DNA from 3 places in the Arthrobacter sp. TJ-265 genome. Region 2 is predicted to be linked to each of the others. Evidence: predicted binding sites of a transcription regulator. Region 2 holds the regulator's gene; each other region holds the start of a gene.
The links. The regulator HrcA, encoded in region 2, represses chaperone genes, less so after heat shock. The targets are predictions, from matches to a motif close to TTNGCACTCGNNNNNNNCGAGTGCNAA.
Positions count from the first base shown of each region.

Region 1: AC4D2E_RS11615 (Hsp20/alpha crystallin family protein) is a predicted target of HrcA. The motif match lies at 8,618-8,644, and genes of this name have one in related genera.
Region 3: groES (co-chaperone GroES) is a predicted target of HrcA. The motif match lies at 7,378-7,404, and genes of this name have one in related genera.

Region 1 covers NZ_JBZCND010000003.1:2,943-13,485, forward strand. The annotation lists gene AC4D2E_RS11565 (hypothetical protein) at 1-41, opposite strand, end outside; gene AC4D2E_RS11570 (hypothetical protein) at 182-655, shown strand; gene AC4D2E_RS11575 (class I SAM-dependent methyltransferase) at 716-1,423, opposite strand; gene AC4D2E_RS11580 (GAF and ANTAR domain-containing protein) at 1,522-2,268, opposite strand; gene AC4D2E_RS11585 (GAF domain-containing protein) at 2,592-3,368, shown strand; gene AC4D2E_RS11590 (Dps family protein) at 4,361-4,855, opposite strand; gene AC4D2E_RS11595 (SRPBCC family protein) at 5,072-5,611, shown strand; gene pstS (phosphate ABC transporter substrate-binding protein PstS) at 5,665-6,774, opposite strand; gene AC4D2E_RS11605 (hypothetical protein) at 6,853-7,071, opposite strand; gene AC4D2E_RS11610 (SDR family oxidoreductase) at 7,174-7,971, opposite strand; gene AC4D2E_RS11615 (Hsp20/alpha crystallin family protein) at 8,074-8,529, opposite strand; tRNA gene AC4D2E_RS11620 (tRNA-Val) at 8,748-8,821, opposite strand; gene AC4D2E_RS11625 (DUF2630 family protein) at 9,016-9,267, shown strand; gene AC4D2E_RS11630 (haloacid dehalogenase type II) at 9,267-9,938, shown strand; gene AC4D2E_RS11635 (TrkH family potassium uptake protein) at 10,040-10,543, shown strand, end outside.
Region 2 covers NZ_JBZCND010000001.1:1,203,966-1,214,508, forward strand. The annotation lists gene lepA (translation elongation factor 4) at 108-1,961, shown strand; gene hemW (radical SAM family heme chaperone HemW) at 1,992-3,221, shown strand; gene AC4D2E_RS05795 (DUF4870 domain-containing protein) at 3,264-3,680, opposite strand; gene AC4D2E_RS05800 (DUF3097 family protein) at 3,760-4,623, opposite strand; gene hrcA (heat-inducible transcriptional repressor HrcA) at 4,800-5,813, shown strand; gene dnaJ (molecular chaperone DnaJ) at 5,932-7,062, shown strand; gene AC4D2E_RS05815 (16S rRNA (uracil(1498)-N(3))-methyltransferase) at 7,065-7,829, shown strand; gene AC4D2E_RS05820 (GerMN domain-containing protein) at 7,853-8,842, opposite strand; gene AC4D2E_RS05825 (PhoH family protein) at 9,299-10,333, shown strand; gene ybeY (rRNA maturation RNase YbeY) at 10,330-10,543, shown strand, end outside.
Region 3 covers NZ_JBZCND010000001.1:504,413-514,955, reverse strand. The annotation lists gene guaB (IMP dehydrogenase) at 1-911, opposite strand, end outside; gene AC4D2E_RS02475 (acyltransferase family protein) at 1,040-3,094, opposite strand; gene AC4D2E_RS02470 (ribonuclease J) at 3,400-5,034, shown strand; gene groL (chaperonin GroEL) at 5,255-6,868, opposite strand; gene groES (co-chaperone GroES) at 6,944-7,240, opposite strand; gene AC4D2E_RS02455 (siderophore ABC transporter substrate-binding protein) at 7,559-8,503, shown strand; gene AC4D2E_RS02450 (ABC transporter permease) at 8,536-9,549, shown strand; gene AC4D2E_RS02445 (iron chelate uptake ABC transporter family permease subunit) at 9,539-10,543, shown strand, end outside.

The DNA.
Region 1 (10,543 bases), on a different contig from region 2:
TCGGCCACTGTCTCGACGAGGAGCCACTCGGCGAGCATCATCTTGGGGCCTATCTTCGGTGCCATATTCTCATCCTCGACCGGACATAGAGCAGATCGGCCTAGTTGGCTGTCGTGTCTTGGGCCTCGGTCGTTGTTGAAGTGCAACGTGGCCGAGAGGCGCGGGGCTTATAGCGCGTGTCATGGTGAGGCTTGTATCTCGACGGTATGAGAGCCGGGAGGAAGCGTTGAAACGAAACGGGCGCTCCGTGGGCGTATTGGGGATCGCCTTCGTAATTGTCGGATGCGCGTCGAATCCCACCTACGAACTGATCGAGGTGGGCCAAGGGGCGCATGTCGTCGTAGGCTCGCCTCCGTCAGGCGATGCATTCCCTGAGGCGTTTCTAAAGGGTAATCTTCACATCGGTCCAAGTAAGTGCGTGGGCGTTCTGCAGTCCGAGGTCGGTTTTGTGCCCGTTAGGTTCCCGTCGGGAACGGTTGTTCTCGAGAACGACCCCCTCGTCCTGCGGATCTACGACGACGAGTACAACCTGGGTGACCCGATTGCGATGAGTGGGGGCTTCACCTCGATGGACGTCTTGGTTGAGCAGGGAGCGTACCCAGATTCTTGTACGGACCTAGAAGTCTTCGGTGCCAATCCGACCTCACCAGGATGACGACTTAGCCGGAAGCCGGTCCCGTACCGGACGCTCGGGGCAAGGAGACCACCTTTGGCTTCAGGCCGCCTTGCTGATGATATGTAGGAGATAGCCGTACGAGAGTGTGTTTTCTTGTGCGTGAGCATCGAGCCAGCTGACGGCAGTGTTGTTGGGGAACTCCATGGCGACGACCTCTGCTAGGTCCTCGGGGGAGTTGAAGGTCCAGCTACTCATGACTGGCTGGGTGATGGCTCCTTGGCCCTGCCACCAGCGCAGGATGAAATCGCCCGGGCCTTGATGCTCCTCGGTGTTACCTGCCCGCAGCAGATCGGCGAAGTCGCCGTTCTTCTGGTCATTGTCGATGACGACCAGTGAGCCGCCGGGTCGGAGGACTCGGAGTGCTTCACGTAGTCCTGCGGAGCAGTCGTTACTGGGTGAGGGGAAGAAGTAAGCGAAGCGGGCGTGGACGACGTCGACGGAAGAGTCGTCTAGGGGGATGTGTTCGGCGGACCCGTGCAGAACTGTAACGTCGGCCGTCCGTTGTGCTGCCGCTTCGAGCAGGGCGGTATCCGGTTCTACTCCGTACAGTGCGCGTGTGGTTTTGGCGTACCGCGGTAGCCAGTAGCCGGTGCCGCAACCCAGGTCGAGAAGGTCCTTGCCGTCCCACGGTGCAGCAGCGCGAAGTGCCCGCCATAGGGTTTCCCCATGGTCGATCGCGTCGTTCTCTATTTCGTAGAGGTCGACGTTTTGTCCCTGGTTCCAGGCTTTGACGAAATCCGTGAGCATAACTCCACCCTTTCATGGGAAGACACATAAGCGGATCGTCGACCGTTCATGCTCCGTAGTCTGATTTGAGCCCACCACCGCTGGCGGGAAGGTGTGGGTCAGTTGGTGAAGTGGGTGCGCGGGGCGGATCCAGTGGCGTGCACAACCAGGCCCTGGGCGATATCGCGGAGTTTTTTGTTCCGGGTGTTCGACGCTCGTCGGAGGATCTCGAATGCTTCCTCCTGAGTGCATCTGTTCTGGCCGATGATGATGCCGACGGCCATGTCGATACTGGTTCGCGCCTCCATCGCCGTACGCATGTCAAAGGCCGCGTCCTGATATCGGGCCACCCGCATCGCCATCTCAAGGGCCTTGCCGGCCTGGGCCGCGAACACAGCAGCAACGCGCTGCTTCTCGCTCGTGAAGTACCCGGCCGGTCGGGCGTAAAAATTGAGCGCCGCGATTCCCTCGTTCCCAACCTCCAGCGGAACGCTGAGCATTGAGGCGAACCCGGTAACAGCCGAGGAACTGAAATACCGGGGCCACCGCGCATCGTGCCGGGCGTCGTCGACGACCACAATCTTATTGGCGGTCATCGCGACGAAGGAGGGCCCTTCTCCGACGTCGTGGTGGATCTCATTCAGGGCCGCGGCCGTCCCGGAGCTGCTCTGGACACTCAGATCCCGGTTGCCGCGTCGAGACATCAGCCCGCACGGCACTGACTCCCCATTAGCGAAAAGTTGCTCCCCCAGCACCGCTAGATGGTCGAGGAAATCCGCGATGTTCTGGTCCTCGAGCATCAGGGCCTGCGGGTCGGTGGCATCAGAATGCGTAGGTTCCTGCTCGGGACACGTGTTGTCCTGCATGAGCGCCAATGTACGCCAGCTTGCACCACAACGGACCGCGCCAGCAAGACTCCCGCGCTGATCGTGGGAGCTTAACCGGGTACCACCTTCGCAGCCTGACTTGAGTCCCTTTCACCGTTGATCCCATGACACCGGGAGAACCGCGGGTCTGCAGCGCGTCCCATGCACGACCCTGCACGACAGCGCACCCAAGTAACGTCCTCTCGGATTCCTCGTGGGTTCCAGCGGCGCGCAGTACCGTGAAATAACTAGCATGCTGATCCGTGGTGGGTTCGGGGTTTCGACACCATCGTGGTCGGCCTTCATTAGCAGGGACGTTTATTGTGGATCAACACGCGCACCAGGATCCTACGCGCGCCGCGCTCATCGAAACCGGCCTGCCCGTCGGGGAACTCTGGATCAGTTACTTCGGTCTCGGCGGGAACATGTCCCAGCTGGAGGTTGACGCTTACCTTGGCGGCCATTTCGATATTCCCGTGTTCGACCGTGATGTGCTGGCCGCAGCAGCCAACGAACTTCTCATGGATGCTTCCTCGGCCATGCAGGTCCCAAACAGCACCGGAAGCCAAGCGGTCATGCCTGACGATGACGGGCGGAGGATGCTCGGGGCCGCCGGCGCGTTTCTGCTGTCGGCGGCAGAAGTGGAATCAGAACGCCTGGACGCTGTCACCCGCACACACCTGCTGGATACACCCGGCGAGGAGCGATTCGACCGGATCACCCGTCAAGCCAAAAATCACTTCAAGGTCAGTACAGCGACCATCGCCCTGATCGATGACCGCCGCCAGTTCCTCAAATCCATGGTGGGCAACGTGTCTCAGAACATGCCCCGGCAAATCTCGTTCTGCAACGCCACGATCCGCAACGCGGGACCTCTCATCGTCAATGACGCCCGAACCGATCCCCGCTTCAAAGCCAACCCCCTGGTCCTGGGCGAGCCCTACATCCGCTTCTACGCCGGCCATCCTCTGCAAGGACTCCGCGGATGGACAGTTGGGACGTTGTGCATTATCGACCAGAACCCTCGGGACTTCTCACCCGAGGATGAACAGACCTTGCGAGAACTCGCCATGAGCGCCGAACAGGAAATCAACACCTGAGACCCGCATCCGCGACGGCATCAAACAACTCCGAACGTCTCTACAAGACGTAGCCTGAGCGGAACCGCACAACACCAGCCGGAGCCCACCACCGAAAGAAGGGGTAGGCCGATATGCAGTTAGCCCACTGGCGAGTCGTCATGCGGGGTTGGTGGGCTCAAGTCAGGCTGCGGAAGTGGTCTCCACTCAAGCTCTGATAGCCACCAGAAGTCCCGAGTCGTTACGAACACCTCGTTCGGAGCGTCGATGATTACATCGCGCAGCAGGATCCAATGCATCGCTTCACTGCATCATCTATGCACAGTCGAGGACAAGGCTCTAATCAGGAACCTACCCTCGATCACAGATCGGGCAAGGCCACTACTCGGACTGTTCGCAAGCCAGTCGTTCATCGCTCCTGCTGGGACCCAGAGGGCTGGCCAGTGCCGTGAGGTCGGGGAGCGGACGTTTACCCGGGACGATGAAGATGGGCGGGAAGGCACCCTAAGTGAAACGCCGATCCTAGTCGGCTGCTCGCCGAGGTTGTCTCGAAAAACTACAGGTTTACGAGACACGGGACGCGAGGAGCCAGCACTTAGAAGCTCCCCCGAGATTCCGGGGCTGTGACTGTCTTGAAAAGTCGTCTCACCATGAAGTGTCTTGGCACGAGTGTCGCCGGTACTTTGTGCGACGTGGCATCCACGTCGGCGACCGGGACTGGTGCCAGGCTGGACCCGCTTCCCGCCGAGGGTTTCGGGCCCAGGTCAGGCTGCACGACTCGCGGCTCGGCGCTGTCCGTCCGCCGAGTGGTGCGCACCGCCATGGGCGGACGCGCTCACCGACAGCAGAGAGGAACAGGCAGATCCACACCCCTGCAGAGGCAGCATCGGCGCAGGACGAGACCCACCTGATCCAAGCCGATCAGGGGGTAGTCGGAAAGTCCCCGGACACACGGGAGGGGGAGGCGCCGATGCGCGTCCCCCTCCCGAACCTCAGGGAATCAAGTCACATCGTCAAACGGTGGCCTTCTCGGTGCCGGCGGGGGTGACGACCTCCGCCGTGGGCTCCATGTTCTCGGCGTCCACCATCCACGCGTACTGCTCCAGCTTGGCGATGAAGCCGTGCAGCAGGTCCGCGGTGGTGGGGTCCTCCTCGTCGATCTGGTCGTGGACGTCGCGCATGGTCTTGACGCTGGCGTTCAGCATCCGGACCACGAGGCCCACGGTGTCCTTGGTCGAGACGAGGCCGGCCGGGAACGGATCGATCTTGGTGCCCTCGGCCACGGCCACGCTGCGGCCGTCGGGCACGGCGTGCAGGGCGCGCATCCGCTCCGCCATCTCGTCCGCGAACAGGCGGGCGTCCTCGATGATCTCGTCCAGCTGCAGGTGGAGGTCACGGAAGTTCTTGCCGACCACGTTCCAGTGGGCCTGCTTGCCCTGCAGGTGCAGTTCGATGAGGTCGACGAGGACGGCCTGCATGTTGTCTGTGAGGGTGGGTGATGCCTTCATGGATCCTCCAGTGCTAGAGAGATTTTCTCCTCCCGACCGGGCGCCGGAGGCGCTGATTCCTGCCGGGGGGACTCCTTTCACCCTAGCCCTGCGCGTTGGTCAATTCCAGCCGATCTGCCTACGCTAAGGGGACTTACGGTTTCGCCGTGTCGCATGCCCTGCGACGGTGTGCGGGCGGCGCCGGAGTCCGACCAAGGAGGAACCGTTTTGGCTTCAGTGCAGGAATCCATCGACGTATCAGTACCGGTCAGCACCGCCTACAACCAGTGGACCCAGTTCGAGAGCTTCCCCCAGTTCATGGGCGGCGTGGATTCGATCACGCAGACCTCGGACACCTCCACCCACTGGGTGACGAGCATCGGGGGAGTGCATCGCGAGTTCGATGCCGAGATCACCGAGCAGCACCCCGACGAGCGGGTGGCCTGGAAGAGCACCGACGGCGAATCCCATGCCGGCGTGGTCACCTTCCACCGCCTGGACGAGAACACCACGCGGCTCATGGTGCAGATCGACTGGCACCCGGAGACGTTCATCGAGAAGGTCGGGGCCGTCGTCAATGCTGATGCCTCCCAGGTGAAGGGCGACCTCAAGCGCTTCAAGGCGTTCATCGAGAAGAGCGGCGGCGAGACGGGTGCCTGGCGCGGCGACGTCGCGGCACCGTCCTCGGGTGTCACGTCCGAGGCGGAGCCGGCCAACAGCGTGCTGCCGGACACCTCGGCGGACGATCCCGACTCGGGCGGCCCGCGCGTCGGCTGACCGGCCCGGTGCCGCAGGAGGCGGATCCCCTCGGGGGTCCGCCTTTCCGCGTGCTAGGGGATGTCTCCCACCTCGATGGATGCGATCGCCTCGGTGGCCTGGCGCGACAGTTCCGGTGAGATGGGCGAACTCTTCGTGGCCTCCGCGGCTCCCACCTGGCCCTCCTCGCTGACGGCGTAGGTGCCGAATGCGCGCACGATGTCGGCGGTCGCCTCGTTCTCGTACCGCGAGCAGTACACGTGGTAGGACACCAGGACCAGCGGGTAGACCCCTGGTTCGCTGGTCCTCCGGTCGAGGTCCAGGGCGATGTCGTGGTCCTTGCGTCCGGGCACGCGGCCCGCGAGGTCGACGGCGGCCGCGGCGGCCTCGGAGCTCACGTCCACGTAGTCTCCGCCGACCTTCAGTGCCACCCGTCCGAGGGGACCGCCGACGGCGGAGTCATCGGCATACGTCACGGCGCCGACGGTGGCGGCCACGGTGCTGACCACGCCTGCGTTTCCCTTGGCGTTCTCGTTGGCGAGCCCCGCCGGCCACGTCCCGTCGGCCTCCTCGGTCCAGGTCTCTGGGACCACGGCGTGGAGGTAGTCGGTGAAGTTCTCGGTGGTGCCCGAGTCGTCGGAGCGGCTCACTGCCGCGATGGACAGCGCGGGGAGGTCGACGTCGTTCTGCGCGGTGATTGCGGGATCGTCCCACCTGGTGATCTCACCGCGGAAGATCCGGGCGACGGTGGCGGCGTCAAGGTTCAGTGCCGATATCCCGGGCAGGTTGAACGCCACGCTGATCGGCGAGACGTAGGCGGGGATGTTGAAGGCGCCGTCCGGTCCGCACGCCTCTGTGGACTCCGCGAGTTCCTCGTCGCTGAGGTAGGCATCCGAGCCGGCGAAGCCCACGGCGCCTGCGAGCAGCGCACCGCGTCCCGCACCGGAACCATCGGGCGAGTACTGCACCTGCGCTCGGGGGTACAGGGCGGAGAACCCCGTGCGCCACGCATCCATGGCCGGTCCCTGAGCCGAGGACCCGGAGGCCGTCACTGCGCCCTGGAGTCCCATGTCGCCGTTCCTGGCCGCCGCTTCCTGCTCCGGCCCGAGGGGATAGTCGGATCCGCAGGCGGTCAGGCCGAGGGTGACGGCGAGCGTCAGGGACAGGGCGGTACGAATTCTCACCCCGGTCACGTTACAGGTGGCCGTCCGGTGAACCCAAGGTGGACGGCAGGTGGACGGACCCTCGGCGGGCGGGGCGGGTCAGGCGTGACGGAGGCGGTAGCCGTCCGCCCGGTGGACGAGCCGCCGGCCGCCGCCGTCGTTCAGCAGGATCCACACCACGGAGGCGTCATCGGTCCTCATGTCCAGCACACCGCCGAGCTGGGGGCCCGTGGCGTGGTGGAGGGTGACGTGCTGGCCGCGCTTGAAGCGCGACCAGTCCTGGACCTCGGCATCGGGGGCTGCAGGGAGAGCGTTCATGGTGGGCCTTTCGGAGGGTTCCGGGACTCCAACGCTAGCCACGCTTCCTGAACGGGGCGTGAATGGCTGCTGAAGGTTGAGGCCGCTTTCGTCGCGGCGAGGTCACAGGGTTCGCCAGTCCCCGCTCGTCAGGTGCGACCCCGCCTGGGGTCCCATGAGGAGCATGCCGCCGTCGACCACGAACGAGGCCCCGTTGACGTAGCTGGAGGCACCGGAGGCGAGGAAGGCCACGACGTCCGCGATCTCCTCGGGCGCGCCGGGGCGTCCGAGCGGGATGCCGGGACGGTCCATGGAGTGGGGGTCCTGTTCCTCGGAGTCGTTCATGGGGGTGTTGATCTCGCCGGGCAGCACGGCGTTGGCGGTGATGCCCCGGTCCGCCAGTTCGAGGGCGATGGTCCGGATGAGACCGCCGAGGCCGTGCTTGGAGGCGTCGTACGCCGCCGATCCCACGCGGGGCTGCTCCTGGTGCACGCTGGTCACGGCGATGATGCGTCCACCCCGACCGCCGTCGATCATGTGCCGTGCCGCGCGCTGGAGACAGACGAACGCACCGTCGAGGTTCGCGCCCATGGTGCCGCGCCACGTGTCCCAGTCCGTCTCCATGAACATGGTGCCTCCGTTGACACCGGCGTTGTTGACGAAGACGTCGAGTCCGCCGAGTTCGTGAGCGAGCTGGTCGACGACGTCGCCGCAGGCCGGCGCGTCCGTGGTGTCGAGCCGTACGACGGCGGCCCGCACTCCCTTCTCCCGTACGAGCCGCGCGGTCTCCTCGGCTCCCTCCCGGTCGGAGTGCCAGGTGACGCCGACGTCGCAGCCCGCCGCGGCGAGGGCGATGGCCGTTGCGCGGCCGATGCCGGAATCGGAACCGGTGACGATTGCTCTGCTCGGTGTGAAGTCCATGCCCCCATCCTCCGCACCCGGCCGCGCAGCATGCAAGGGGAACGTGGGGATCGACGCCGAGTACCCCCGGGCGGTTGTCCGGGAGTACTCGGGTGGGCGGTCCTACGCGTCGACGGCGCCCTGGGGGGTCGATCCGGAAACGGAGGACTGCACCGGCTCGGCGGACTCTCCGCTGACCACCTCGATCTTGCGGGGCCTCGCGCGCTCGATGACGGGGATCGTCACGCTGAGGACGCCGTTCTCGTAGCGGGCGGCGATACCCTCCGTGTCGACGCCTTGGCCGAGGTTGAGCTGGCGCAGGAACGAACCGCTCTCACGCTCGCGGGTCAGCCACTTGACGCCCTCGGCACTGCGCAGCGTGCGCTCGGCGCGGATCGTCAGGAGCTGGCCGTCGACGTCGATGTCGACCGATCCCGGGTCGATGCCCGGGAGGTCCGCGGAGAGGACGTAGTGGTCCTTCTCCCGATAGAGGTCCATCGGCATGAGGCGCAGTCCGGAGCGGCCCTCCAGCAGGGCGCCGGTCACGCGGTCCAGCTCGCGGAAAGGATCAAATTTCATGGCCACGGGAAACAACTCCTTCGCTGATGCCACCGGCAGGTGGTTGGTTCTTCTGGGTTGAGCGTCCTCCGCTCAACTACGAAAAATGTTAGCACTCGGACGCGGCGAGTGCTAAGGGGTGGTGTTCGCTCAGAACGAAAACCCCGGGACGCGGAGAAGGTCCGTACCGACGTATCGGTACGGACCTTCTCCGTGGTGCTGTCTCCAGCCGATTTTCGTGCCTGCGCGGGGCCTCGATCCCCGGGCCTTCCGCGTGTGAAGCGGATGCTCTACCAGACTGAGCTACACAGGCAACTGGTTCTCCCATAGCTTAGGCCATCCGGGCGCCGCGCCAAATTCCCCCGGTACGGCAGTGCGGGTGTGGTCGCGTCCGGACTTCCGCCGATAGCCGTGCTGGTCATCGCTGTGCTGCCTCAGTAGCCTGAAGGAAAGCCTGCTGAGCGTCTTGGACGCCTGCCGGGCACCACCCCACGAAGGGACAGCACCATGGACAACCAGGACATCCTGCAGCGCATCCAGACACTCGTCCAGGAAGAGCACGACCTCCGTGAGCAGCCCCAGGACGCCGGCGCGGGAGCCGAACAGCAGGACCACGCCACCCGCCTCAAGCGCGTCGAGGAGGATCTCGACCAGTGCTGGGACCTGCTGCGCCAGCGCCGGGCAAAGGCCGACGCCGGAGAGAACCCGGCCGATGCCGGCACCCGTCCCGTCAGCCAGGTGGAGGGGTACCGCCAGTAGTGGCCCTGCCCCTCGTGCTGTTCGACGTCAACGAGACCCTCTCGGACATGGGGCGGATGTCCCAGCACTTCGAGGAGATCGGTGCTCCTCCGCAGCTGGCCGCGCTGTGGTTCGCCTCGGTGCTCCGTGACGGGTTCGCCCTCACGGCCGCAGGGGACAACGTGCCCTTCGGCGAGGTCGCCGAGGATGCCCTCCGCACGGTCCTCGTGGGGCAGCCGCTCAACCGGGACGTCGACGATGCGCTCGCGCACGTGATGACGAGCCTGCAGGGGCTGCCCCTCCACCCGGACGTCGTCGAGGGGTTCCGGGCCCTGGCCGGCCGGGGCTTCGAGCTGGCAGCGCTCACCAACGGCGCTGCCGCGACCGCGGAGGTGCTCCTCGAGCGGGCAGGCGTCCGTGGCGACGTCGGCCCGGTCCTGTCCGTCGAGGACGCACCGCGATGGAAGCCGGCCCCGGAGTCCTATGCCTACGCCCTCCGGGCGGTACAGCGGGCGGCGGACGACGTCGTGCTCGTCGCGGTCCACCCGTGGGACGTCGACGGGGCAGCGCGGGCTGGTCTCCGCACGGTCTGGCTCAACCGCTCCGGGGGACCCTACCCGGCCGTCATGACACGCCCGGACCACGAGGTGCCGACGATCGCCGATCTGCCGGACCTCCTCGTCCGGGCCTGACGCTCGACCAACGAGCTGCTGCAGGAGGCAGGGCTCCTCACGGCGCAGGGCGCATCAAGAAAGCGTAAAGACGCCAGGTCCGCGACCGGTCGTCGGGTTGAATGAGCCACCGGTGCGGATCGTCCGCACCGGTCGCACCGTCCCCGGAGGTCGAGGGCATCCCCGTCACGTCACGCACCGCACCGGTCCGGAAGTTCCGCCGTTCCGCGGCCGCCCGCCTGCACCGGGCCGCACACACCGTCGCTGTCCGGCTGGAACGGCTCGGTCCCCGCCATCCTGCCCAGGTGATCGTACTGGGCTTCGGGGCGGCGATCCTCGTCGGGACGGTGCTGCTGATGCTCCCGAGCTCGAAGGTGGGAGCAGGAAGCGCCACGTTCCTCGAGGCGCTCTTCACGGCCACCTCCGCCGTCTGCGTCACCGGTCTGATCGTCGTCGACACGCCGGTCTACTGGACCGGTGCCGGCCACGTGATCATCCTGGGGCTGATTCAGGTTGGCGGCTTCGGCATCATGTCCTTCGCCTCCCTCCTGGGTGTCCTCTTGGCCCGCCGGATGGGCCTTCGCTCGCGCATCTCGACGGCGGCGGAGACCAAGAGCGTGGGTTTC
Region 2 (10,543 bases):
ACCGGCGGGCCCGGACCCGAGGCCCACCCGCCCGGCCGTCGGACGCCGGACCCGGTTTGGTGAGAGACCCTGCAAGAGACCCTGTTCCGCAAGAGTGAGGAAGCTACGTGTCACCCATGGCCCGCACCGCTCCGGTGCCTGCCGCCACCGATCCGGCGATCATCAGGAATTTCTGCATCATCGCCCACATCGATCACGGGAAGTCCACGCTGGCGGACCGCATGCTGCAGCTCACGGGAGCCGTCGAGCAGCGGGACATGAAGGCGCAGTACCTCGACCGGATGGATATCGAGCGCGAGCGCGGCATCACCATCAAGTCCCAGGCGGTGCGCCTGCCCTGGGAGGTCGACGGCACCGCCTACGCCCTCAACATGATCGACACACCCGGCCACGTGGACTTCACCTATGAGGTGTCACGGTCCCTCGCGGCCTGCGAGGGCGCGGTCCTGCTCGTCGACGCGGCGCAGGGCATCGAGGCCCAGACCCTCGCGAACCTGTACCTCGCGATGGAGAACAACCTCACGATCATCCCGGTGCTGAACAAGATCGACCTGCCGGCCGCCCAGCCCGAGAAGTACGCGGCGGAACTGGCGAGCCTGATCGGCGGCGAGCCGGAGGACGTGCTGAGGGTGTCCGGCAAGACCGGCATGGGCGTCGAGGTCCTCATGGACAAGATCGTCCGCGACCTCCCGTCACCGACCGGTGATCCGGACGCCCCGGCCCGAGCGATGATCTTCGATTCCGTGTACGACACCTACCGCGGCGTGGTCACCTACGTGAGGGTCGTCGACGGCAAGCTCAGCCCGCGCGAGCGCATCCAGATGATGTCCACACGGGCCAGCCACGAGCTGCTCGAGATCGGCGTCAGCTCCCCCGAGCCCAAGCCCAGCAAGGGTCTGGGCGTCGGCGAGGTGGGCTACCTGATCACGGGGGTCAAGGACGTCCGCCAGTCGAAGGTCGGCGACACCGTCACCAACCTGGCCAAGCCGGCCGCCCAGTCGCTGGGCGGGTACCAGGATCCGAAGCCCATGGTCTTCTCGGGTCTGTATCCGCTGGACGGCACCGACTATCCCGTGCTGCGCGATGCCCTCGCGAAGTTCACCCTGAACGATGCCGCCCTGGTCTACGAGCCCGAGACCTCGGCCGCGCTGGGCTTCGGGTTCCGCGTCGGCTTCCTCGGGCTGCTGCACCTCGAGATCACCCGCGAGCGCCTCGAGCGCGAGTACAACCTCGACCTCATCTCCACCGCACCGAACGTGGAGTACGAGGTCACCCTCGAGGACAAGCGCGTGCTGAAGGTGACCAACCCCAGCGAGTACCCCGTGGGCAAGATCGCCGAGGTGCGCGAGCCCATGGTGTCGGCGACCATCCTCGCACCGTCCGAGTTCGTCGGCGCCATCATGGAGCTCTGCCAGCAGCGCCGCGGTGTCCTCGGCGGCATGGACTACCTGTCCGAGGAGCGCGTCGAGATCCGGTACCGGCTGCCGCTCGCGGAGATCGTCTTCGACTTCTTCGATCTGCTGAAGTCCAAGACCCGCGGCTACGGGTCCCTCGACTGGAAGGCCGACGGCGACCAGGTGTCCGACCTCGTCAAGGTGGACATCCTCCTGCAGGGCGAGCAGGTGGACGCCTTCAGTGCCATCACCCACCGCGACAAGGCCTATGCGTACGGCGTCATGATGACGGGCAAGCTCCGCGAGCTGATCCCGCGCCAGCAGTTCGAGGTCCCCATCCAGGCCGCGATCGGGGCCCGCATCATCGCCCGGGAGAGCATCCGCGCGATCCGCAAGGACGTCCTCGCCAAGTGCTACGGCGGCGACATCACCCGCAAGCGCAAGCTGCTCGAGAAGCAGAAGGAAGGCAAGAAGCGCATGAAGATGGTGGGGCGCGTGGAAGTTCCCCAGGAAGCCTTCATCGCGGCCCTGTCCTCCGACGAGTCGAAGGACAAAGCCAAGAAGTGATGCGCCACTGTTCCGGGTGGACGGGACGTCATGCCTAGCGTCCTGCCGCTCGGCCTGCCGGCACCGGAGGACGGCGTCCTGCCGTCCTCCGCAGCGCGGGGAGCCGTCGACCGCGCCTTCTGCCTCTATGTCCACATCCCGTTCTGCGCCGTCCGGTGCGGCTACTGCGACTTCAACACCTACACGGCCACGGAGCTCGGCGGCGGCGCATCGCAGGACGCGTACGCCGGCTCCGTCCTCACGGAACTCGCCCTCGGCGCCCGGGCGCTCGAAGCCTCGGGTGTGCCGCCACGGCCACTGGCGACGGTCTTCTTCGGGGGCGGGACGCCCACGCTGCTCCCCGCGGAGGACCTCGCGGCGATCCTCCGGGCGGCCCGTGACCGGTGGGGACTGGCGCCCGACGCCGAGGTGACCACCGAGGCGAACCCGGACTCCGTCACGCCGGAATCGCTGGGGGTCCTTCGGGAGGCCGGCTTCACCCGGATCTCCTACGGCATGCAGTCCGCCGTGCCGCACGTCCTGGCGGTCCTCGACCGGACCCACTCCCCGGAGCGCGTCCCGCAGGCCGTGCAGTGGGCCCGGGAGGCCGGGCTGAAGGTCAGCCTCGACCTGATCTACGGCACCCCGGGGGAGTCCCTGGAGGACTGGCGGACATCCCTGGCCACGGCGCTGTCCTACGGCCCCGACCACATCTCCGCCTACGCCCTCATCATCGAGGACGGGACGAAGCTCGCATCGCGCATCCGCCGCGGGCAGGTGCCGCCGATCGACGACGACGACCACGCCGACAAGTACGCCCTCGCGGACGAGATGCTCACCGAGGGCGGGCTGCAGTGGTACGAGGTGAGCAACTGGGCGCGCACCCCCGCCGACGCCTGCCGGCACAACCTGGCCTACTGGCGCGGCAGTGACTGGTGGGGAGCGGGCCCGGGAGCCCACTCGCACGTCGGCGGCACCCGCTGGTGGAACGTGAAGCACCCACGCCCCTACGCGGACGCCCTGGCGGCGGGCCGTTCCCCGGCGGCCGGACGCGAGGTCCTGTCGGACGAGGACCGCTACGTCGAGGACGTGATGCTGCGGGTGCGCCTGCGGGAGGGGCTTGCCGCCGACACCCTCACGTCGTCGGGCCGTCGGGCCGTCGCGGGCCTGATCGCGGACGGGCTCGTCGAGCCGGCGGCGGCCTTCGCGGGTCGCGTGGTCCTGACGTTCAGGGGTCGGCTGCTCGCGGATGCCGTCGTGCGCCGGCTGCTGCCCGACTGAGCCGGTGGCCGCCCACCGACCCATCCGGAACGGGTCGGTGGTTCAGCGGATGAGGCGCAGGTTCAGGGGGTAGCGGTAGGGCCGGCCTCGGTTCACCTGGATGCCGGCGTTCACCGAGAAGATGGTGATCGTCAGCCAGATGAGGGCGTTGGCGACGGCGAACACCCCGCCGACGACCGGCACCAGGGAGAGCAGCCAGGTAACCAGCGCGAGGATCGTGGGAGGGAGCGTGAAGTTCAGCGCCTCCTTCGACTCCTGGGCCGTGAACGGGCCGCGATCCTTGAAGATGAGGAAGATCAGCAGGGAGGGGATGAATCCGAGGATCCCTCCGAAGTGGGCCAGGGTCGCGAACTGGCGATCCTCCGACGCCGTCAGGGGAAGGGCGTTCGCCGGAGTGCCTTCGAATGCGGGCTGCGACTCGCTCCGTCCGTGGTGCTGGCGGTCGGCGGTATTGGACAACGTGGATTCCTTTGCTGGCTGTCGAAGAACTTCCCCCGGAGTGTGATCCAAGGATACGTGGTGGCCGGGACCGCCCGGCTCAGGAACCGCCCGGAGCCGCGGTGAGGAAGTCGATCACTTCCTCGACCCGGCCCAGCAGGGAAGGCTCCAGATCCGCGTAGGTGCTGACCCGGCCGAGGATGCGTTTCCATCCGTTGGCCACGGCGGCCTGGTCGTGGTGGGGCCAGCCGAGACCGGCCAGGATGCCCGTCTTCCAGTCCTGGCCGCGGGGGACCACGGGCCAGGCCGCCAGGCCCAGCGCCGTCGGCTTCACGGCCTGCCAGACGTCCACGTACGGGTGGCCGACGATCAGCACGTTGCCGCGGGCCCCGGGAGCGGTCATCGCCTGCTGCGCGATCCGGGATTCCTTGGTGCCCGGGAGCAGGTGGTCGACGAGGATGCCGAGCCTGCGCTGCGGACCGGGGCCGAAGGCGCGGATGGCGCCTTCCAGGTCGTCCACGCCGTGCAGCGGCTCGACGACGATCCCCTCCAGGCGCAGGTCGTCGCCCCACACCTTCTCGACGAGCTCGGCATCGTGCTGGCCCTCCACCCAGATCCTGCTCGCGCGGGCGGTCCTGGCCCTCGCGTTCTCCACCCGCACGGAGCCGGAGGCGGTGCGGTTGGCGGTGCGGGCGGCGGTGCGGGCGGCGCCCGGGACGGGAGCGACGACGTGGACCGGGCGTCCGTCGAGGAGGAAGCCGTGGCCGAGCCGGAACGTGCGCGTCTTGCCGCGCCGGTCCTCGAGCACCATCACGTGGAGACCGCCGGACTTCTCGACGCGGACCACCGCGCCCACGAATCCGCTCTGGACGTCCTCGAGAACCATGTCCTTCTCCACAGGGACATCGGCGAGTTCCACCCGCTTCGGGGCCGCTAGGTCGCGGGCTCCCCAGCTGTAGTCCATCCCGGGTGTGTCCTTCCCACGGGGGCTCCGACGGTCTGCCGCAGCCCGGGATCCCAATGCTAACAATCGAAGCGGACGTACTAGACTTGGCACTTGGGCGTGTCGAGTGCTAACCGTGGGGGTACCCGCCTGCCACGCGAGCCCAGGGGAGGAACGGAGCCGGAGGTGACACAGGAATGAGTGAACCGCGACGCCTGGAGGTGCTCCGGGCCATCGTCGAGGACTACGTCCACTCCCGGGAGCCCGTCGGGTCCAAGGCCCTGGTGGACCGCCACCGGCTCGGCGTCTCCTCGGCCACCATCCGCAACGACATGGCCGTCCTCGAGGAGGAGGGCCTGATCACCGCGCCGCACACCAGCTCGGGACGCATCCCCACCGACAAGGGCTACCGCCTGTTCGTGGACCGCATCTCCGAGGTCAAGCCGTTGTCCGCGCCGGAGAAGAAGGCCATCCAAACCCTCCTCGAGGGTGCGGAGGACCTCGACGACGTCATGGACCGCACGGTGAGGCTGCTCGCGCAGATCACCCACCAGGTGGCCGTCGTCCAGTTCCCCCGCGTCGGCGGGGCGTCCGTGCGGCACATCGAATGCGTGCTGTTGGCCCCGCAGCAGATCCTCGTCGTCCTGATCGCGACGAACGGCACCGTGCAGCAGCGCATCGTACGGACCCACGCGGACATCGAGGAGTCCGAGCTCGCCGAGCTCAAGCAGCGCATCCTGTCCGCCGTGTCGGGCGTGAAGCTCGCGGCGCTCCCGGGTGAGCTCGGCCTCGCCCTCTCGCAGTTCCCTCCAGGCCTCCGTGCCCACGGGGGTACGATCGTCAGGGCACTCGAACAGCTCGCCGGGCTCGGACGGGACGATCGCATCCTGCTGGCCGGGACGGCCAACCTGGCCCGCTCCACCGGGGACTTCCCGCTGAGCATCGGCCCCGTCCTGGAGGCTCTCGAGGAGCAGGTGGTCATGCTGAGGCTGCTGTCGGAGATGGAATACGACGCGCGCGGCATCTCGGTGCGGATCGGGAGCGAGAACCCCTACGGAGGGTTGTCGGAGGCCTCCGTGGTGGCGACAGGGTACGGACCGGATGCCGGAGCGAAGCTCGGGATCCTCGGCCCCACCCGCATGGACTACCCGACGACGATGGCGGCGGTGCGCGCCGTCGCCCGCTACCTCTCGAGGATCCTCGAGGAATAACACGGGAGCGGGCAGCGGTTCTGGGTAGTCGACGGCCGCCCACGGCCGACCACGGCCTTTCCGCCGGCACAGCCGGCGAGCAGATGACAGAACGTTCAACAGGAAGTGATGTGTACGAGTGAGTAATCACTATGAGGTCCTCGGTGTAGCGCAGGGTGCAACCGGGGAGGAAATCAAGAAGGCGTACCGCAAGCTCGCCCGGAAGCTCCACCCCGACGTGAACCCGGGTCCGGACGCGTCGGAGGAGTTCAAGCGCGTCAGCCACGCCTACGAGGTGCTGTCCGACCCCCAGAAGCGGCGGGTCTACGACACCACCGGCAACGAGAACGGGACGGACAGCGGCTACGGCGCCGGGTACTCGGGCTCGGGCTTCGCCTTCCAGGACATCTTCGAGACCTTCTTCGGCGGCGGTGGCCAGCAGGCCGGCGCCCCCTCGCGGACGCGTCGGGGACAGGACGCGCTCATCAACGTGCGCATCGACCTGAAGGACGCCGTCTTCGGCACCAACAAGAAGATCGAGGTGGACACCGCGGAGACGTGTCCCACCTGCGACGGCAGCTGCTGCCAGCCCGGCACCTCACCCCGCACCTGTGACATCTGCGGCGGGTCGGGCCAGGTCCAGCGGGCCGTCCGCTCGATCCTCGGCCAGGTCATGACGAGCGCCCCCTGCGGCACCTGCCAGGGCTTCGGCACCGTCATCCCCAGCCCCTGCCACGAGTGCAGCGGCGAGGGCCGCGTCCGCGCCCGCCGCACCCTGACCATCAAGGTCCCCGCGGGCGTCAGCACCGGCACGCGCATCCAGCTGGCCGGCCAGGGCGAGGCCGGGACGGCCGGCGGACCGCAGGGCGATCTGTACGTCGAGATCCGGGTCGCCACCGACTCCACCTTCCTGCGCGACGGCGACGACCTGCACGTGACACTGAGCGTCCCCATGACGGCGGCGGCGCTCGGCACCACGGTGCACCTGGACACCTACGACGGCGACCAGGAGCTCGATATCAAGCCCGGCACGCAGCCCGGCGAGATCCTGACCCTGCGGGGACTCGGCGTCACGCACCTGCGGAGCCAGGGCAGGGGTGACCTGCGGGTCCACCTCAACGTCGAGACCCCGCGCAACGTGGACCCGCAGCAGGAGGAGCTCCTGCGCAAGCTGGCCGAGCTGCGCAACGAGGAGTACACCGACGGCCAGCTGGCCAGCAGCGGCTCCGGTGTCTTCGCCCGCCTGCGGGAGCGGCTCGGGAACCGCTGACCATGACGCGTCCCCTGTTCTTCGGACCGGGTGAGGCGGTCCGTGCGGCGACCCCCGGCAGTGTCTTCGTGCTCGGCGGGGACGAGGGGCGGCACGCTGCGACCGTCCGCCGCCTCGGCGCGGGCGAGCACCTCGATGTCTCCGACGGTGCCGGTTTCCGGATCGGCGGCGTCATCACGGCCGTCGGGAGCGGGACCGTCGAGGTCGCCGTGGAGACGGCCGGCCAGGAGCCCGCACCGCGGCACCGGCTGATCCTCGTTCAGGCCCTCGCCAAGGGCGGACGCGACGAGCAGGCCGTGGAGGCGGCGACCGAACTCGGGATCGACGCCGTCGTGCCCTGGCATGCCGAGCGGAGCATCGTGCGCTGGCGCGGCGACAAGGCCGAGAAGGGCCGGCAGAAGTGGGTGTCGCTCGTGTCGGCGGCATCGAAACAGTCGCGGCGCTCGTTCGTGCCCGAGGTCCATGCCGTGATGGACACGTCGCGGCTGGCCGCGTGGGCGGAGACCGTCGACCGCATGATCGTCCTCCACGAGGACGCCGACCTCCCGCTCGCCGACCAGGTGTCCGCGCTGCTCGCGGGCGGGCCGTCGCACGGGACCTCGACGGCCGTCGTCGTCGGACCGGAGGGTGGGATCAGTGAGGCGGAACTGGGGAAGCTGCGCGCCGCCGGAGCCGATGCTGCGCGCCTGGGCCCGCACGTGCTGCGCTCCTCGACGGCCGGCCCTGCGGCCCTGGTGCTGTTGAACCACCTGCTCGGGCGCTGGTAGTCCGCGTCGCGCGAGTCCGTCCGCTAGTCGACGACGACGGTCTTCGAGTCCGCCGACTCCCCGTCGTCCGAGGAAACCGAGACGGTGATCTCGTACCGCCCCGGTGGCAGGGTCACCGGGAACGAGTAGGCACCCGGGGCGCCGTCCTGGGGGGTGATGTCGACGGAACCGTCCCGGAAGAGTTCCGTGCCACCCTCCGCCGATCCGTCGACGCTTCGGTCGATCCGCCAGGCCAGTTCGTCCTCCGAGGCCGGGCCGATCCCGTGGATGGTCAGGCTCCCGGAGTCGACCTGCACACCCTCCTGCGGATCGATGATCCACAGTGGCGCGAGGGTCGCGGTATCCCGGGTCCATTCCCCGCCCAGGTCGATGGACCCGAAGGCACGGTGATCCGCCGCGCCGTCGACCAGCACGACGACCGAGCTCGCCTCGCCGCCCGCGATCAGCCCCGCGTCCGAGGCCGCCGCAGTGGCCGTGTACACGAGCTGCTGCAGTGCCAGCCGCCCCTGCTCCTCGTCGAGGCGCCGCGGGAAGGCGTCGGAGGAGATGTCGAGGGTGATGACGTTCTTCGTCGAGACGGATGAGCTGACGTTCGAAGCCGCCCGCCAGGACGAGTGGTAGTCGGGATCGAGGGGCTGCGCCGAGGTCATCAGCCGGACGGCATCCGCGATCGGATCGCCGGCTGAATCCTCCGGCGCGGCCAGGTACTCGCGGAAGAGCCGCTCGGCGCCGTCGTCGGCGCCGAGCCAGTAGACGGGCACGAGCGGTCGGGCGGTGTCCGACGGGCCCTCGGTGGGGCCCCGCCCCGAGGCCTCATCGGGTGGATCGGTGGCGGCGCGCTCGTCCGTCGTCGTCGCGCGGGGATCGGGAAGGGGAGCCATCTGCGCATTGCTCGACGGCAGCCCCAGATCGGGGAGGAGGAAGGCGCCGGTCCCCAGCAGCACGGCACCGGAGGCCAGGAGGATGCCGCCGAGCCCCAGCCGGTTCTTCCTCAGCGGGTCCTGGTGGTTCATGCTTGCCTCCTTCCGTCGAATGCGCGCGGGACGATCGGTGGTTCCCGGCAACAGGTGGTGTGGTCCCGGGGTGTGCTCCGGCGGCTCCGACCCTGGCGCGGGCGGTGGCGGACTGCTCAGGGTGGACCTGTTTCAGCTTGGCACAGGGCGGCAGCGGTGCCGGGTCGAATATCGACACTGGGGATGACTGAAACCTGATCGATACGAAGCCGTGGCCTATTCGCTATGAATTCCGGGACCGACGGGCGGCCGAGGGACAGCCCGAGAAACGGCTTGCATTCCGGCCCCTCCCGGGGAATGGGGAGCGCACGGGACATGTTGACGGAAGGACCGGGACAGGCGGGGTGGCGTATCATTGGCATCCCTGCCTCATGGGCGGACACGGGACGGAACCACCCGTACGACACCAGTACGACAATTCGGATGAGGGGCGATCGAAGGCCGGACGGCCGAGGTATGAGCGAAACTTCAACAGGCATCAACGCGGCAGGACTCGACACCAGGGTGTTCCTCTTCGACTCGACGGAGCAGATGGTGCAGGCGCTGGGATCCAACGACGAGGCGCTGCGGCTGATCGAGGACTCCTTCCCCGGCGTCGGTCTCCATGCCCGCGGCAACGAGCTGACCATCACCGGTCCCTCGGCCGACGTGCTGCGGACCGAGCGGCTCGTCGCGGAGGTCCGTTCCATGGCGGCCAACAACGCGCCGGTCTCGCCCCAGGTCCTGGAGCAGCTGGTCAGCATGCTGAAGACGCAGAGCGCTGCCCGCCCGGCGGAGGTGCTGTCCGTCAACATCCTCTCCTCGCGCGGCAGGACGATCCGCCCGAAGACCCTCAACCAGAGCACCTACGTCGACGCGATCGACCGCAACACCATCGTGTTCGGCATCGGTCCGGCAGGTACCGGCAAGACCTACCTGGCGATGGCCAAGGCCGTGCAGGCGCTGCAGCACAAGGAAGTGAACCGGATCATCCTGACCCGGCCGGCCGTCGAGGCGGGGGAGCGTCTCGGATTCCTGCCGGGAACCCTCAACGACAAGATCGACCCGTACCTGCGCCCCCTGTACGACGCGCTGCACGACATGATGGACCCCGACTCCATCCCGCGCCTGATGGCGGCCGGCACCATCGAGGTGGCCCCGCTCGCCTACATGCGTGGCCGGACGCTCAATGACGCGTTCATCATCCTGGACGAGGCCCAGAACACCACCCCGGAACAGATGAAGATGTTCCTCACGCGCCTCGGCTTCGGTTCGAAGATGGTGGTGACGGGCGACATCACCCAGGTCGACCTGCCCAGCGGCACGAGCTCGGGCCTGCGCGTCGTCAGCGAGATCCTCCGCGACGTCGACGACGTGTACTTCAGCGAGCTCGACGCCTCCGACGTCGTCCGGCACCGGCTCGTCGGGGACATCGTCAGCGCCTACGGCACCTGGGACGAGACCCAGCGCGCCGCCCAGGCGCACACCGGCCGGCCGGCGGCCGTCCGATGAGCGTCGAGGTCAACAACGAGTCCGGGCACGACGTCGACGAAGCGTCCCTCGTCCGCCTGGCGAACTTCCTGCTCGAATCGCTCTTCGTCCACCCCGAGGCGGAGCTGTCGGTCATCCTCGTGGACGTCGCCGCGATGGAGAAGCTGCACGTCGAGTGGATGGACGAGCCCGGACCCACCGACGTGCTCTCCTTCCCCATGGACGAGTTGC
Region 3 (10,543 bases), 700 kb from region 2:
GCGTCGATCAGAGCCTGCGCACCCTCGCGGGTAGCTGCCTGACCGCCGATGATGTCGACGTGCGCCAGGGACGCCTCAGCCTTGAGGCGCGAGATCATCTCGAGGACGCCCGCGCTGTGGCCGTTGGCGGTGTCGACGAAGAGCGCGTCGACGCCCGCGTCGACGAGCGCCATGGCGCGCTCCCAGCCGTCGCCGAAGAAGCCGATGGCCGCGCCGACGCGGAGGCGGCCGTCGTCGTCCTTCGTGGACAGCGGGTACTGCTCGGCCTTCGTGAAGTCCTTGACGGTGATGAGGCCGCGCAGGATCCCCTCATCGTCGACGAGCGGGAGCTTCTCGATCTTGTTCTGCGCGAGGAGGTTGATGGCGTCGTCGCCGCTGATCCCCACGGCACCGGTCACGAGGGGCATCTTCGTCATGACGTCGCGCACGAGCGTACGCGGGAAGTCGCGCTCGAGCACGAAGCGCGTATCGCGGTTCGTGACGATGCCGAGCAGGCGACCCGCCTCGTCCACGACGGGGAGGCCGGAGACGCGGTAGTGCCCGCAGAGTTCGTCGAGTTCCTGCAGCGTGGCGTCCGGGCCGATGGTCAGCGGCTTGGTGATCATGCCGGACTCGCTGCGCTTCACGCGGTCCACCTGGTCCGCCTGGTCCTGGATGGACAGGTTGCGGTGGATGACGCCGAGCCCGCCCTGCCGCGCCATGGCGATGGCCATCCGGGACTCCGTGACGGTGTCCATCGCGGAGGAGAGCAGCGGCGTCTTCACCGTGATGCGCTTGGAGATGCGCGACGACGTGTCGGCCTCCGAGGGGATGACGTCGGTGTGGCCGGGGAGCAGGAGCACGTCGTCGTACGTCAGGCCGATGAATCCGAAGGGGTCGTGGGTCTCGTTCTGGCCTGACTGCTGGGTCACTGCTGCGCCTCTTTCGATGTCGCCCGGTGGGGGGTGGGGCTCCGGAGCGGCGGCTGTGGATGCGCCGGCGGGCCCTGACAGTCTAGAACGGATCGGGGAAGCCCCCTATTCCGGTGACAGCGCTCACGTCACCAGCCGAGGGCCGCCGTGAAGCGCTCCTCGAAGACCGGGACGGTCGTCTCGACGTACGTCTTGGAGAGGTGGTCGCGGTCCATGTACACGCGGACGTTCCCCACCACGCCGGGGCACGTCGCCCCCGCGCAGACGACGTCGGTCAGGTCCAGGTGTTCGAGACCGGGCAGGCGTCCGGCCAGCGGCAGGAGGGGCGACGACGGCGCGAGCACCTCCGCCGCCGGGACGTCGCAGGCCGTGGGGTCGGCGGCGTGGCGGGCCGTGCACTCGGCCATGTCCTCCTCGAACCGCGGCGTGTCACGGAGCGCGACGACGGGGATGCCGGCGTCCAGGAGCGGCGTGATGCCGGCCTCGAAGCCGGCCGGGACCTCCTCGGCGGGCGAACTCCAGTCCGTCCGCGTCCCGACGGTGAGCACGGCGTCGGGAGCGAGGTCCAGGGCGTAGGCGCGGACGGCCTCGTTGAAGGCCTGGCACTCCGGGTCCACGCTCCCGTGCGCGTCGACGAACCGGCAGTTGGGCCGGTGCACCGAGACGGCGAGCCAGTCGTTGGTCCCGGCCATGGCACCGAGGGCGGTCATCCACATCTGCGAGTGGGAGTCGCCCAGCACCAGCACGGTCCGCTCCGCCGTCGCCGCGTCGCCCGTCTGGACGCACGAGGACAGCCGCGGGTCGGCGGGCATCAGGGTTTCCGAGCAGGGCCCGTCCACGGCGGCCCATTCCGCGCCGAGGCTGCTCGCGAGCGGCTTCACCAGGGCGTCCTCCGAGCCCCGGTACTCGAAGCCCGGGTGGAGGGCCTCGGCGCCCGGGTTGTCGGCGCGCGTCTGCTGCTCCACCGCCGCCTCCTGGGCCTGCACCCGGTACTCCCAGCCGGAGAGCGGGACAGCCACGAGGACCAGGGCCAGCGCGGCCACGAGGCCCGTGCGCCGGCGCTTCGCGGCCGGCCAGGACCACGAGCGCACCGGCTCCTCCACGAAGCGCGTGGTGAGCACGGCCAGCACGAGGGAGGCGCCGATGACGACGGCGCCGTCGAGCAGTCCGGCCCCCTGCTTCCCGGCGGCGACGAGCCAGATGACCAGGACGGGCCAGTGCCACAGGTAGAGCGCGTAGGACGCACCGCCGAGCCGCAGGAGCGGCCCGGAGGACAGCCAGCGGTCCACGCCGGCCGGGCTGTCCGTACGGCCGGCGACGATCACGGCGGCCGCGGCCAGCGTGGGCCAGAGGGCGACGAAGCCCGGGAACTGCTGCTGCACCTGCAGGAGGACGCCGCACGCCAGCATCATCACCACCCCCGCCCAACCGAGGACCACCCGCATCCGCCGCGGGAGCACGACGTACGGCAGGGCGAGGGCCACGAGCGATCCGAGGGCAAACTCCCACAGCCGGGCGCGCGTGTCGAAGTAGGCCGCCGCCTGGTCCGTCCCCGTCTGCCACACCGAGAACGCGAGCGACACCCCGAAGAGGGCGCCGAACAGGGCGATCAGCACGGGCCGCGGCCGCAGGCGCGTGACGGCGACGAGCGCGCCGGCCGCCGCGAAGAGGAGCGGCCACATCAGGAACACCTGCCCCTGGATGGACAGGGACCAGAAATGCTGGAGTGGGCTGGCCGCGCTGTGGTCCAGGGCGTAGTAGTCGACGGCGTTACCCGCGAGCTCCCAGTTCTGCCGGTAGGTCAGCGACGCCCACGTCTGGTCGAACACCGCACGCCACCGCGAGCTCGGCACGAAGAGGGCCGTGGCGGCGAGGACGGACAGGAGGACGACGGCGGCGGCGGGCAGCAGCCGCTTCAGCAGGTTGAGCCAGTACGCCACGAGGGCGAGGGGCTGTTGCGTCTCGAGCCTGCGCGTGAACGTGACCGTGAGCAGGAACGCGGAGACGAGGAGGAAGACGTCCACGCCCCCGGACACCCGGCCGAGCCAGACGTGGTAGACCACCACCATCGCGACGGCGAGGGCCCGCAGTCCCTGCACCTCGGGACGGAACCGGCGGGTGTCGACGCCCCCGGGCGCCGTCACGGCGGTCGCCGGAGCAGCGGTCAGGGGGATGGAGAACACGCTGTTCCTCCTGTCGGGGGCGGGCCCGGGGCAGGGACGCAAAGCTCCAGATTACCGTCCGGCCGCCGTCGTCCGGCACCGCGGCGGACCGGCCGGCCCCCGCCCTCGCCCCGAACCCCGTACTCTAGGAGGAGTATCTTCCCCGAACGCAGGGGACCACCAGCACGGAATCGCCGGGTGTGCCGGCCTCGACGACGCTCGTCTGACGGCCGCTCCCCCGCCGTTCCTCACCAACGAGAGAAACCTGATCTGTGAATAAAAGAGCTGCCGCACTGAAAGCACCACGGGAACTTGCCAAGGGAGCCATGCGCATCGTCGCTCTCGGGGGTATCGGTGAGATCGGCAGGAACATGACCGTCTTCGAGTTCGACGGCAAGCTGCTCATCGTGGACTGCGGGGTGCTGTTCCCGGAGGAACACCAGCCCGGCATCAACGTGATCCTGCCGGACTTCTCCTACATCCGCGACCGCCTCGACGACGTCGTGGCCGTGGTCCTCACGCACGGCCACGAGGACCACATCGGCGGCGTGCCGTACCTGCTCAAGGAACGCGCCGACATCCCCCTGGTGGGATCGCGCCTCACGCTGGCGTTCATCGAGGCCAAGCTCAAGGAACACCGCATCACCCCGAAGACCATCCAGGTCAAGGAGGGTGAGCGGCGCACGATGGGCGGCTTCGACCTCGAGTTCGTCGCCGTGAACCACTCCATCCCCGACAGCCTCGCCGTCGCCATCCGCACCGCGGCCGGCATGGTGCTGCACACCGGGGACTTCAAGATGGACCAGTTCCCGCTGGACAGGCGCATCACCGACCTCGGCTCCTTCGCCCGGCTCGGCGCGGAGGGCGTGGACCTGTTCCTCACCGACTCCACCAACGCGGACGTCCCCGGCTTCACGACGTCGGAGAAGGACCTCGGGCCCGCGATCGACGCCGTGTTCCGCACCGCCCCGCGCCGGATCATCGTCTCGAGCTTCGCGAGCCACATCCACCGCATCCAGCAGATCATCGACACCGCCCACCGCCACCGCCGCAAGGTGGCCTTCGTGGGCCGCTCGATGGTGCGCAACATGACCATCGCGGCGGATCTGGGCTACCTGAACATCCCGCAGGGTCTGCTGGTGGACTTCAAGAAGCTCGAGCGCAGCGACGACCACAAGGTGGTCCTCATCTGCACGGGCTCGCAGGGTGAGCCGATGGCCGCGCTCTCGCGCATGGCCAACAACGACCACGCCATCCGGATCACCGAGGGTGACACGGTGCTGCTGGCCAGCTCCCTCATCCCGGGCAACGAGAACGCGATCTACGGCATCATCAACGCGCTCACCGAGATCGGGGCCAACGTGGTCCACAAGGGCAACGCCAAGGTGCACGTCTCCGGCCATGCCAGCGCCGGCGAGCTCGCCTACTGCTACAACATCGTCAAGCCCCGCAACGTCATGCCCGTGCACGGCGAATGGCGGCACCTGCGGGCCAACTCGGAGATCGCCGTCGCCACCGGCGTCGATCCCCGCAACGTGGTCCTCGCGCAGGACGGCGTGACCGTGGACCTCGTCCGCGGCCGCGCGACCATCTCCGGCAAGGTCGACGCCGGACTCGTCTTCGTCGACGGCGACAGCGTGGGCGGCATCACCGAGGAGGACCTCGTGGAGCGCCGCCGCCTGGCCGAGGAGGGCGTCGTAACGATCCTCGCGATCATCGACCCGGACAACGGCAACATGGTCGAGGCACCCGAGTTCTTCACCAAGGGCTTCTCCTGCTCCGACGAGGACCTCGACAAGGCCGGCGCCGCCGTCGAGAAGGCGCTGCGCGATGCCGCCTCGAACCGCCAGGGCGGCCGCCGCCAGGACCCCGAGGACATCATCGAGCGGGCCACGGCCAACTGGATGCGCCGGTTCTACAACCGCCAGCCCGTCGTCAACGCGATCGTCGTCGACGCCTGACCCCGGCGCACTGCGCTGAAGCCCCGGTACCCGTTGGGTGCCGGGGCTTCGTCGTTGCCGGAGCCGGCGGCGTCGGATCCGGGTGTCCCGACATGCCCACCGGGCGACGCCGCGGAGTGGGCAGGAGCGACGCCGACGCCACGACGGCCCGGACGCAGAAGCACCCCGGCTCAGCGGAGCCGGGGTGCTTCTGGGACGCAGCGGGCCGGAGCCCCTGTGACTAGTGCGAGTGGCCGTGGCCCTCGTCGTCGGACGGCTCGGGCTTCTCGACCACGAGCGTTTCCGTGGTGAGCACCAGGGCCGCGATCGAGGCCGCGTTCTGCAGGGCCGACCGCGTCACCTTGACCGGGTCGATGATGCCGGCGTCGACGAGGTTCTCGTACTCGCCGGTGGCGGCGTTGAAGCCGTGGCCCACCTCGAGGTCCGAGACCTTCGCGACGACGACGTAGCCCTCGTGGCCGGCGTTCTCGGCGATCCAGCGCAGTGGCTGGGCGAGCGCGCGGCGGACGAGCCCGACCGCGGTGGCCGCGTCGCCCTCGAGTGCCAGGACGTCGGGGTCGGTGTCGAGTGCCTTGCCGGCGTGGACCAGCGCGGAACCGCCGCCGGCCACGATGCCCTCTTCGAGAGCCGCACGCGTCGAGGACACGGCGTCCTCGATGCGGTGCTTCTTCTCCTTGAGCTCCACCTCGGTGGCGGCGCCGACCTTGATTACGCCGATACCGCCGGCGAGCTTCGCGAGGCGCTCCTGGAGTTTCTCGCGGTCCCAGTCGGAGTCGGTGCGCTCCACCTCGGCGCGGATCTGCGCCACGCGGTCGGCGACGTCGGACTCGCTGCCGGTGCCGTCCACGATCGTGGTGGCGTCCTTGGTGACGGTGATCCGGCGTGCGGAACCGAGCACCTCGAGGCCCACCTGGTCCAGCTTGAGGCCGAGGTCCGGCGAGACGACCTGCGCACCCGTGAGGGTGGCGATGTCCTGCATCATGGCCTTGCGGCGGTCACCGAAGCCCGGAGCCTTGACGGCGACGACGTTGAGGGTGCCGCGGATCTTGTTGACCACCAGGGTGGAGAGCGCCTCGCCCTCGATGTCCTCGGCGATGATGAACAGCGGCTTGCCGGCCTGCAGGGCCTTCTCGAGCAGCGGCAGGAATTCCGCCAGCGAGGAGATCTTGCCGGAGTTGATGAGGATGAGCGCGTCCTCGAGGACGGCTTCCTGGCGCTCGGCGTCGGTCACGAAGTACGGGGAGAGGTAGCCCTTGTCGAACTGCATGCCCTCGGTGAGGACGAGTTCGGTCTGCGTGGTGGAGGACTCCTCGATGGTGATCACACCATCCTTGCCGACCTTGTCGAAGGCCTCTGCGAGGAGATCGCCCACCTCGGTGCTCTGGGCGGAGATGGAGGCGACGTCGGCGGTCTGCTGACCGACGACCTCGCGGGCGTTCTCGAGCAGGCGCTTGGCGACGGCCTGGACCGAGACCTCGATGCCGTGCTTGAGCTGACCCGGGGCGGCGCCGGCGGCCACGTTGCGGAGGCCTTCCTTGACGAGCGCCTGGGCCAGGACCGTGGCGGTGGTGGTTCCGTCACCGGCGACGTCGTTCGTCTTGGTGGCGACCTCCTTGGCGAGCTGGGCGCCGAGGTTCTCGTACGGGTCGTCGAGTTCCACCTCGCGGGCGATCGTGACGCCGTCGTTCGTGATGGTGGGGGCGCCCCACTTCTTGTCGAGCACGACGTTGCGTCCGCGGGGGCCCAGCGTCACCTTGACGGTGTTCGCGAGCTTGTCCACGCCGGCCTCGAGGGCACGGCGGGCGGCGTCGTTGAATTCCAACTGCTTTGCCATTCGTTGGTTCCTTTCAGGCTTGTGCAGCGAGAAAAACCCCGGCCACTTCGGGCCGGGGCTTCTCCAATCGGGGTGTTACTTGACGACGATCGCGAGGACGTCGCGGGCGGAGAGCACGAGGTACTCCTGGCCGCCCTGCTTGATCTCGGTTCCGCCGTACTTCGAGTAGATGACGATGTCGCCCTCGGCGACGTCGACGGGAACGCGGTTGCCGTTGTCATCGACGCGGCCGGGTCCGACAGCTACGACTTCGCCCTCCTGGGGCTTCTCCTTGGCGGTGTCCGGGATGACGAGGCCGGAAGCAGTGGTCTGCTCGGCTTCGAGCGGGCGGACAACGATACGATCCTCAAGCGGCTTGATAGAGACCGACACGGGCTCTCCTTTGCGTTCGATACCAATGGACTGGGGCCGTCGGGCGGGGCGTGAACCGTCGTCGCGGTGCCGGCGAACGCTTCCCTCGGGATTAGCACCTGTAGTGAGTGAGTGCCAACTCCGACTGTATGCAAGGGCTGGCACTCGGTCAAGGCGAGTGCCAATCCATGGCCATGATCGATGGGCTGCGTCGACACATCTCCTAATACGTCATGCTTCGTTTGCGTAATTCGCCGCGCTTCGCCTACATTCAGGCAGGTAAGGCTTTCCTTACTTCTTGGTCCCCGGCCGCCCGGCCCCTTCCCCCGGAGTTCATCCATGTCACACGTGCGCCTCGCCGTCCTCTCCGCTGCCGCTGCAGCCACCCTCGCCCTGACGGCGTGCGGCGGATCCTCCGAAGCCGCCGGAGAGCCCGCAGACTCCTCGACGGTCCCGGTCGAGCATGCGCAGGGAACCACCGAGGTGCCGGTGGACCCGCAGACGGTCTTCACGTTCGACCTCGGCGCTCTGGACACGCTCGACGCGCTCGGCGTCGAGGTGGCCGGCGTCCCGCAGGGCACCCTCCCAGAGCAGCTCTCGGCCTACGAGGGCGGGGACGTCACCGACATCGGATCCATGAAGGAACCGGACTTCGAGGCGATCGCTGCAGCCGCCCCCGACCTGATCATCATCTCGGGCCGCGTCGCCGACTCCTACGACGAACTCTCCGCGATCGCGCCCACCATCGACCTGAGCGTCGACGCGGCCGATCCGATCGCGAGCTTCGCGGAGCACACGGAATCCCTCGGCCGGGTCTTCGGCGTCGAGGACGAGGTCGCCGACCGCCTGGCGGCCCTCGACGCCGCCATCGACGAGACGAAGGACGCAGCCTCCTCGGCGGGGGACGGCCTCGTCCTGATGACCAGCGCAGGCGAGGTCACGGCGTACGGTGCCGGTTCCCGGTTCGGCCTGATCCACGACGTGCTCGGCGTCGATCCCGCCGCCGAGGTGAAGAGTGAGGGGACGCACGGCGAGGCCGTCTCCTTCGAGTACATCGCGGAGGTCGACCCCGCCCACCTGTTCGTGATCGACCGCGACGCCGCCGTCGGTGAGGCGGGAGCGGCAGGCGCGGCGGTCCTCGACAACGACCTCGTGAACGGGACGATTGCTGCGAAGAACGACGCCGTGACATACCTCGACTCGGCAAGCTGGTACCTCATCGGTTACGGGCTGGACAACCTCGACGCCATGGTCTCGGCCGTCCACGAGGCCGTCGCGGCCTGATCCGCCCACCGCATCCTGCGGCAGGCGCCTCCATGCCAGCACTCGCCCTCCGGCCGCAGCGGCCGGTCCAGCAGCACGGTTCCACCGGATCACCCGCCCTGTGGCTGGCCGGTGGGGCCGTGCTGCTGCTCGCCCTCGTGAGCCTGTTCGTCGGCGTCTCCGACGTCTCGCCCGCGGACCTGCTGGCCGGTGACGCCGACGTCCGGCAGACCTTCCTCGTCAGTCGCGTGCCGCGGACGCTCGCGGTCGTCCTGGCCGGTGTGGCCCTCAGCATCGCCGGATTCATCCTGCAGCTCATGGCCCGGAACCGGTTCGTCGAACCCTCCACGGTGGGGACGGTCGAGTCCGCCACCGCAGGCATCCTCGTGGCCACGCTCGTCCTGCCCGCAGCGCCGATCGTCGGGAAGATGCTCGTCGCCGCCCTCTTCGCCATGGCCGGGACGGCCCTCTTCCTGACCGTCCTGCGCCGCATCCCGCTGCGCAACACGCTGATCGTCCCCCTGGTGGGCATCATGCTCGGCGGCGTCATCGCCGCGGTCACCACGTTCTTCGCCTACCGGTTCGACCTGCTGCAGACCCTCAACACCTGGATGATCGGTGACTTCTCGGGACTGGTCCGCGGCCGCTACGAACTGCTGTGGATCGTCGCCGTCCTCGCCGTGGTCGGTTACATCTGCGCGGACCGCTTCACGGTCGCCGGGATGGGCGAGGAGTTCACCACGAACCTGGGGCTGGACTACCGGCGCACCATGAACCTCGGCCTGGTGCTCGTGAGCCTCATCAGCGCCGTCGTCGTCGTGGTGGTCGGAGCCATCCCGTTCCTCGGACTGATCGTCCCCAACCTCGTGTCCCTGCTCATCGGCGACAACGTGCGCCGCGCCGTGCCCTGGATCGCCGTCGTCGGGGCCGGTTTCGTCCTCGCCTGCGACATCCTCGGGCGCATCATCCGCTTCCCGTACGAGGTGCCGGTGGGCGTGATCGTCTCCGTGGTGGGCAGCATCCTGTTCATCACCCTGCTCGTGAGGAGGAACGCCGGTGCGCGCTAGGACCGGGACCCTTCCCACCGCCGTCGTGCAGTCCGCACGGAGACCCGTACGGTCCCTCCCGCCCGCCGCCTGGCTGGTGGTCCTCGGCGTGACCGCTGCCGCGCTCGTCACGGCGTTCCTCCTGGTCGGCCTCGAGGGGAACCCCGCCTACGTGCTCCCCCGACGCCTGAACCGCGTGGGCGCGATGGTGCTCGTCGCCGTCGCCGTCGGGGTGTCCACGGTCCTGTTCCAGACCGTCACCGGCAACCGCATCCTCACGCCGTCGATCATGGGACTGGACGCGCTCTACATCCTGATCCAGACGGTGCTCACCTTCGTGCTCGGCGCCGGGACACTCCTCACCCTGGGCGCTCCCGTCCGCTTCGCCGTCGAGGTGTCCCTCATGGTCGGCTTCTCCTGGCTGCTGTACCGGTGGCTGTTCCTGGGCAGCGGGCGCAGCCTCCACCTGCTGCTGCTCGTCGGGATCGTGTTCGGGGTGTTCTTCCGGGGCGCCTCGTCGCTCCTGCAGCGATTGATGGATCCGAGCGAGTACATCATCCTGCAGGACCTGTTCTTCGCGAGCTTCAACCGGGTCGATCCGCTGCTCCTGCTCATCTCCGCGGTCGCGGTCGCCGGGCTGTGCATCCCCGCCTGGCGGCTCCGCCACCGGCTGGACGTCCTCGCCCTCGGCCGCGAGACCGCGGTGGGCCTCGGCGTCGACCACCGGCGCACCGTGACGCTCGTACTCGTGGTCTGCTCGGTGCTCGTCGCCGTCTCCACCGCCCTCGTGGGCCCGACGACGTTCTTCGGCCTGCTCGTCTCCGCCCTCGCGTACCAGCTCTGCAACCAGTTCAGGCACGCCGTGGTGCTGCCCATCGCCGTCCTCCTCGGCGTGATCGCGCTCGTCGGCGGGCAGCTCGTCCTCGAGCAGGTCTTCGCCTTCGACACCGCGCTCAGCATCGTCATCGAGTTCACCGGCGGCATCGTCTTCCTCGTCCTCCTCCTGAAAGGCCGT